2 regions of the Vibrio spartinae genome follow, and region 2 is predicted to be linked to the other one. Evidence: predicted binding sites of a transcription regulator. Region 2 holds the regulator's gene; the other holds the start of a gene.
The links. The regulator MetJ, encoded in region 2, represses methionine synthesis genes. The targets are predictions, from matches to a motif close to TTAGACNTNTANANGTCTAA.

Region 1 (3,571 bases), 720 kb from region 2:
AGGTTTGCTATGATGCGCCCCGCACCGAAGAGATGTTTCGGGAATATGTCTTCAATACAAAGTGCACACCCTGGAGGGGTTCCCGAGTGGCCAAAGGGAGCAGACTGTAAATCTGCCGGCTCCGCCTTCGATGGTTCGAATCCGTCCCCCTCCACCATATTCAAAATGTTTGAATCATTGTTGATCTGATTCAGGCATGAACAAAACTCTGGAGGGGTTCCCGAGTGGCCAAAGGGAGCAGACTGTAAATCTGCCGGCTCCGCCTTCGATGGTTCGAATCCGTCCCCCTCCACCATATAGAAAAGCCAGCATATCGCTGGCTTTTTTTCTATCTTTATTCAGGCAATTCACCCACATCGGATTGAATGACTGTGGCGATGCCAGATTCAATACCGACCTCATACTGCGATAAATGCCAGCAAAGAGACACGAACGAATCAATCGCCTCCCCGCTTTATGACATTCAATATGATATCAACTCAATTTTTCTGTCCCGCGTCCGGATAACAAGCCATCACGCCAGATAGGCTGGTACATCTTTGATGCTATCAAGAACCACATCGGCAAGTGATTCCCCATCTTCAGTCACTGGTTTTCCGGTGCGAACCAAAATTGAAGTGCCAACTCCTGCGGCCTGAGCGGCAATCAAGTCTGATGGTTTATCACCAACCATCACCGAATTTGCCATATCGATGTCGAGAAAATCACGCGCCGAGATAAACATACCGGGCTGGGGTTTTCGGCAATCGCAGTCCTGCTTATATTTACCGAGACCATGTTCTGGATGGTGAGGACAATAATAAATCCCATCCAACTCGACCGCGTGATCAATGAAATTCCAATCCATCCACTGAGTCAGGCTCAAAAAGCGATCTTCGCTAAACAAACCTCGCGCGATCCCCGCTTGATTGGTGACGACCACTAAAAGATATCCCATATCCTTCAAGCGTTTTGTTGCCTCAAAAATCCCATCAATGAAGTGGAAATCATGTTCATCATGAACATAATCACTATCAATATTGATCACACCATCGCGATCCAGAAACACTGCTGGTTTAGCCAAAGCTTTACCCCATCCGACTAATTAATGTGGGTTATTATACTCAAACTCACTGCCGGAGATACACCCAAATCCCCTTTGTATCGCGTTTCAGTTTTTTGATTGCTTTTTTCCGCACAAATGACGACAATGGTCCTTTTAGACGTCTAGACGTCGAAAATGATTGACTTCATTATCATGAAGCCATAGCATCCACTACCAAATCGCAGGTGTTGTTCTGGTTGAATACGATATCATCTCTCAACACACCATGCCTTAGCATGCAATTCGTCATCTGAGGCGGAATTCAATTAATAAACTAAAGTACGTCCTAGTCAGGGTTTCTAATGATTGAAATAAATCACGTCAATAAAATGTTCGGTCAAGGCGATAATCAAATACTCGCTCTGAAAGACATTAATCTCCATATCCGGCAAGGGGCTATTTTTGGGGTAATCGGCTCTTCCGGTGCAGGGAAAAGTACGCTGATACGCTGTGTCAATATGCTGGAATCCCCCACAAGTGGTGAAGTCATTGTTGACGGTGTTGACCTGACCAAATTGAGCGCAGCTCAGCTCTGTCAGGCCAGACGCAATATCGGTATGATCTTCCAGCATTTTAATCTGTTATCATCCCGAACTGTATTTGACAATATTGCCCTGCCGCTAGAACTTGCGGGTCATAATCAGCAATATATCCATAATAAAGTGGATAAATTGCTGACACTTGTCGGCCTTGACGACAAGAAACAAGCCTATCCATCCAACCTCAGTGGCGGGCAAAAACAGCGCGTCGCCATTGCGCGCGCATTGGCGAGTGACCCCAAAGTGCTGCTATGTGATGAAGCCACCAGTGCACTGGATCCGGCCACGACCCAATCGATTTTACAACTGCTCAAACAGATTAATCGCCAGTTAGATATCACGATTTTGCTGATTACGCATGAAATGGATGTCGTTAAAAGTATCTGTCACGAAGTCGCAATCATCGGCGACGGTGAGTTGGTTGAAAAAGGCAGTATCAGCGATATTTTTGCCCATCCGAAAACAGAACTCGCTCACCAGTTTATTCGTTCAACACTGGATTTATCGATTCCGGAAGATTATGAAAGTCGTCTTCATCCGGAACGCATTCCGAGTGGCTATCCACTCGTTCGAATGGAGTTTACCGGTGCCACGGTTGATGCCCCGTTGGTTTCACATATCTCACGGGATTTTAATGTGGATGTGAATATTCTCAGTTCTGATCTCGATTATGCCGGCGGTGTTAAATTCGGCATGTTGGTCGCAGAACTCTTTGGAGAAGATGCACTCACTCAAGCCGCAATCGAATATCTCCGTTCACAGCATGTAAAAGTAGAGGTCCTTGGATATGTCAATTAACCTCATCGTTGACTGGGTCAGTCAAAACAGTCATCTGATTTTGAATGCAACTTGGCAAACGGTCTATATGGTTGCGATCTCAGGTTTGGTCGGCTTTCTCGTCGGCATTCCACTCGGTGTTATCCTGCATATCACGAAACCGAGGGGATTAATGGAAAACCGACGCTTTAACCGTGTTTTAGGCGCAGTGGTCAACATTGGCCGCTCGGTGCCGTTTTTGGTCTTGATGGTCGCGATTATCCCGTTAACCAAACTATTGATCGGCACGTTTATCGGCACAACAGCAGCAATCGTGCCATTGACCATCGGCGCGATTCCATTTGTTGCCCGACTGATTGAAGGTGCCCTGCTGGAAGTCCCTGCCGGTCTCGTTGAAGCAGCCCAAGCCATGGGAGCGAAACCGCTGCAAATTATCGCCAAAGTTCTGTTACCGGAAGCGATGCCAACGATTCTTAACGCCGTCACCATTACGCTGGTGACACTGGTGAGTTACTCAGCAATGGCAGGAACCGTTGGTGGTGGTGGCCTCGGTGATGTGGCGATTCGTTATGGTTTCTACCGTTATGATATTACTGTCATGGCTGTGACTGTCGTGATGCTCATTGTTCTTGTTCAGATTATTCAGTCCATTGGTGATGCCATCGTACGCAGGGTTGACCATAGATAAGCAACCATAGCTAAACAATAAAAACATCGATGATCGATGATCATCACTCAGGATTAAGCCAAGGAGAAGTTTATGAAATTAAGTCTAAAGGGGTTACTCACGATTGCTACGGCAGCTTCCGCACTGGTGCTGGCCGGCTGTGGTGATAAAACTGCCGATAATAACAAAATCAAAGTGGGTGTCATTGCCGGTGCAGAAGCACAAGTTGCCGAAGTCGCTAAAAAAGTGGCAAAAGATAAATACAATCTTGATGTAGAACTGGTCACATTCACCGATTATGTGACGCCCAATGCAGCACTGGATGATGGTTCTGTTGATGTCAACGCATTCCAGCACAAACCGTATCTGGATCAGCAAATTGCCGATCGGGGTTACAAATTAAAGATTGCTGGTAATACATTTGTTTATCCGATTGCAGGATACTCCAAAAGAATCAAATCAGTTGATGCGCTGAAAGAAGGTGATCGGATTGCTGTACCAAAT
Region 2 (3,571 bases):
GTCATCAACGATTCTCCTTTACCCAATTTAGGGATTGATCCAGATCGGCAATCAAGTCATCGACATCTTCTAAGCCGACCGAGAGCCGTAATAATTGTAGAGTAATACCGGCTTTGTGGAGTGCTTCCTCACCCATCGCACGATGGGTCATCGTTGCCGGGTGACAAATTAAACTTTCGACACCACCGAGTGACTCCGCTAATGAAAACAGATTGAGCCGGCTCACAAATTGTTGCAGCTCTTCATAGCTCCCCACAAATTCAAAGCTGAGCATCGAACCAAATCCGCTTTGCTGCTTTTGCGCAATGTCATGACCGGGATGAGTCGGTAAACTCGGATGATAAATGGTTCCGATCAGCGTCTGAGACTGCAAGTAAGCGAGAATTTTCAGTGAGCTTTCTTCATGGCAACGCATTCTTGCGCTCAAGGTGCGTAGCCCTCTGAGTGTCATATAACTATCGAATGGGGTACCGGAGGCTCCGATACAGTTGGCCCACCAAGAAAGCTGTTCAGCGTGCGCTTTGGTTTTGCTGATAATTACGCCGCCAATCACATCAGAGTGGCCATTGATATACTTTGTCGTCGAATGGATCACAAAGTCAGCGCCCAGCGATAAAGGTTGTTGGTAGACTGGGGTCAGGAAGGTATTATCAACAGCGACTAAAGCACCGACCTGCTTTGCCTGCTGACAGATTTTTTCGATATCAACGACCCGGACAAGCGGGTTGGATGGTGTTTCCAGCAAAATGAGTTTAGGTTTCTGGGCTAAGGCTTCAGTGAGCGCAGCATCGTCGCATTGATCAACGAATAACACCCGGAAGTCACCTTTATTGGCGCGGGTATTGAATAAACGGTATGTGCCGCCATAACAATCATTCGGTGCGACGATGAGATCATCGGGGCCGATAAAGGCAGAAACCCATAGATTAAGCGCTGATGTACCGCAGTTGGTGATTACGGCTCCCTGACCACCTTCCAGTTCGTAAAGTGCTTGTTCCAGCAGTCCACGGTTCGGATTACCGGAACGGGTATAATCGTACTGAGGGACTTCACCGAACGCCGGAAATCCATAATTCGTTGAGAGATAAATCGGTGGAACGACAGCATGGTACTGCGTGTCTGACTCAATACCCGTTCGAACGGCGATGGTTGCCTGTTTACGAGTGCTCATATGTGATTCCTTCCTACTTGATGACAGATGTCGTTCATGACTGAAAATCTCAATCGACACGGATTGGACATGATGGTTCACTTTACTGATTTTTTAATGGGACGTCAATACTTCTAGACGTCTATATGTCTTTGCTTGTAGCAGTAAATAAAGCTAAAATTAACACCTACTTTTTTTGATAATAATGACGAATTCCGGCAATGAGGGGAAGCAATGGCTGATTGGAATGGTGAATACATAAGTCCTTATGCTGAGCATGGTAAGAAAAACGAGCAGGTCAAGAAAATTACGGTTTCTATCCCATTGAAAGTTCTCAAAGTATTGACTGATGAACGGACAAGACGCCAGATCAATAATTTACGTCATGCCACAAATAGTGAGCTGTTATGTGAGGCATTTTTGCATGCGTATACGGGTCAGCCTTTGCCGACGGATGAAGATCTGCGTAAAGATCGCCCGGATGATATTCCAACTGAAGCAAAAGCAATCATGACTGAGATGGGCATTGAATTTGAATCTTATGATGATTAATTCGCAGGTGCCTGACTTCGCAGACAGATAAAGTATTTTTTGTCATGCTGGCTGATTTGAACGAATTGATTTAACCGCAAGCGAATATGAAATCAATTTCTTTTTAGAAAGGGAACAATGCACAAGAGGGGTTGTTTCCTTTGCAGATAAGGAACGTCTGATATGATCTATGTTCACTACCTTGAACAGTCTCGGGCATTACGTGTGGTCTGGTTGTTGGAAGCGCTCGAACTCGAATATGAGATTGTTCATTATAGTCGAGACCCAAAGACTTGGGGAGCACCGGAGTCTTTGAAGGCGGTTCATCCGTTAGGTAAATCTCCGATGATTGTTGATGGCGAACAAACCATTGCCGAGTCAGGTGCCATTATCGAGTATCTGATCGATACCTATGATCATCAACATCGTTTCCGGCCTGAATCAGGGCAGGCATTACTGGATTACCGCTACTGGTTACATGCCGCTGAAGGTTCTTTCATGATGTGGCTGGTGATGCGGCTGATCTTTATTAAGTCGAGAGAAAAACTCCCATTCTTGCTGCGTCCGCTGATTGGTTCTTTTCTCAACAAAATGGATCAGATAGTGATTGAGCCTCGTGTGTCTACTTTCTTGCGTTATATCGATGATACGCTTGCGCAACGTTCATGGTTTGCCGGAGAGAAACTCAGTGGTGCCGACTTTCAGATGCATTTGGTATTACAACTTGCCGATATGCGGGCGGATTTGTCTGTCTATCCTAATATTCAACGCTATAATCAACAGGTTGCCCAACTGGCAAGCTATCAGCAAGCATTGCAAAAAATACCTAGTTGAATCAAATGTTTAAATGCAAGTAATAAAAAGAGGATACACGATGTGTATCCTCTTTTTGTATCCGTGATGTTCTGCCAGTGTGTTGGATTAATCTTGCATGTAGCCTTCAGGCATTGAAATCCGAGCAACGCCTGAATCAACAGCGGCTTGCGCAACAGCTCTGGCGACTCGTGGCAACAGCCGTGGATCCATCGGTTTGGGAATAATGTACTCGGGACCGAATGAGAGGCTATCGATATCGGCCGCAGTCAGAACCTCTGCCGGTACATCTTCTTTGGCAAGCTGGCGAATGGCTTCAACCGCTGCAATTTTCATTTCATCGTTAATTTCGCTGGCTCGGATATCCAGCGCACCACGGAAGATGAACGGGAAGCAGAGAACATTGTTGACCTGATTTGAGTAGTCAGAACGCCCCGTTCCCATGATCAAATCCTTGCGGACTTGGTAAGCCAGTTCCGGTTTGATTTCTGGATCTGGGTTTGAGCAAGCGAACACGACCGGCTTTTCAGCCATCAGTGCTAATGCTTCCGGCGGCAGGAGGTTTGGACCTGAAACGCCAAGGAATAGATCGGCATCTTGAATGACGTCTTCCAAGGTTCTCTTATCCGTATTATTTGCAAATAATTGTTTGTGTTCATTGAGATCACTACGGCGGGTGTGAATCACACCTTTGCGGTCAAGCATATAGATCTTCTCACGCATTGCACCGCATTTGATCAACAGTTCCATACAGGCAATGGCTGCTGCACCAGCGCCCAGACAAACGATCGTACACTCCTTCAGGTCCTTTCCCTGTAGCTCAATTGCATTGAGCATGCCTGCAGCAGTGACGATTGCTGTACCGTGTTGATCATCATGAAATACGGGGACATCACAACGTTCGATGAGACGTCGTTCGATTTCAAAACAATCCGGTGCTTTGATATCTTCCAGATTTATACCACCAAAAGTATCAGCAATATTTGCGACAGTCTCGACGAACTCATCAATCGTCCGGTGCTTCACTTGAATGTCGAATGAGTCCAGACCGGCGAATCGTTTGAAAAGCAACGCTTT

Region 1: a site for MetJ is predicted at 1,199-1,218, ahead of metN (methionine ABC transporter ATP-binding protein MetN). Genes of this name have one in related genera too.

Annotation. Positions count from the first base shown of each region.
Region 1 covers NZ_AP024907.1:1,040,078-1,043,648, reverse strand. Annotated here, with positions in the region: tRNA gene OCU60_RS04875 (tRNA-Tyr) at 73-157, shown strand; tRNA gene OCU60_RS04870 (tRNA-Tyr) at 211-295, shown strand; gene gmhB (D-glycero-beta-D-manno-heptose 1,7-bisphosphate 7-phosphatase) at 515-1,063, opposite strand; gene metN (methionine ABC transporter ATP-binding protein MetN) at 1,387-2,421, shown strand; gene OCU60_RS04855 (methionine ABC transporter permease) at 2,411-3,088, shown strand; gene OCU60_RS04850 (MetQ/NlpA family lipoprotein) at 3,161-3,571, shown strand, end outside.
Region 2 covers NZ_AP024907.1:317,452-321,022, forward strand. Annotated here, with positions in the region: gene OCU60_RS01345 (bifunctional aspartate kinase/homoserine dehydrogenase II) at 1-5, opposite strand, end outside; gene OCU60_RS01350 (O-succinylhomoserine (thiol)-lyase) at 5-1,171, opposite strand; gene metJ (met regulon transcriptional regulator MetJ) at 1,385-1,702, shown strand; gene OCU60_RS01360 (glutathione S-transferase) at 1,865-2,515, shown strand; gene OCU60_RS01365 (malic enzyme-like NAD(P)-binding protein) at 2,603-3,571, opposite strand, start outside.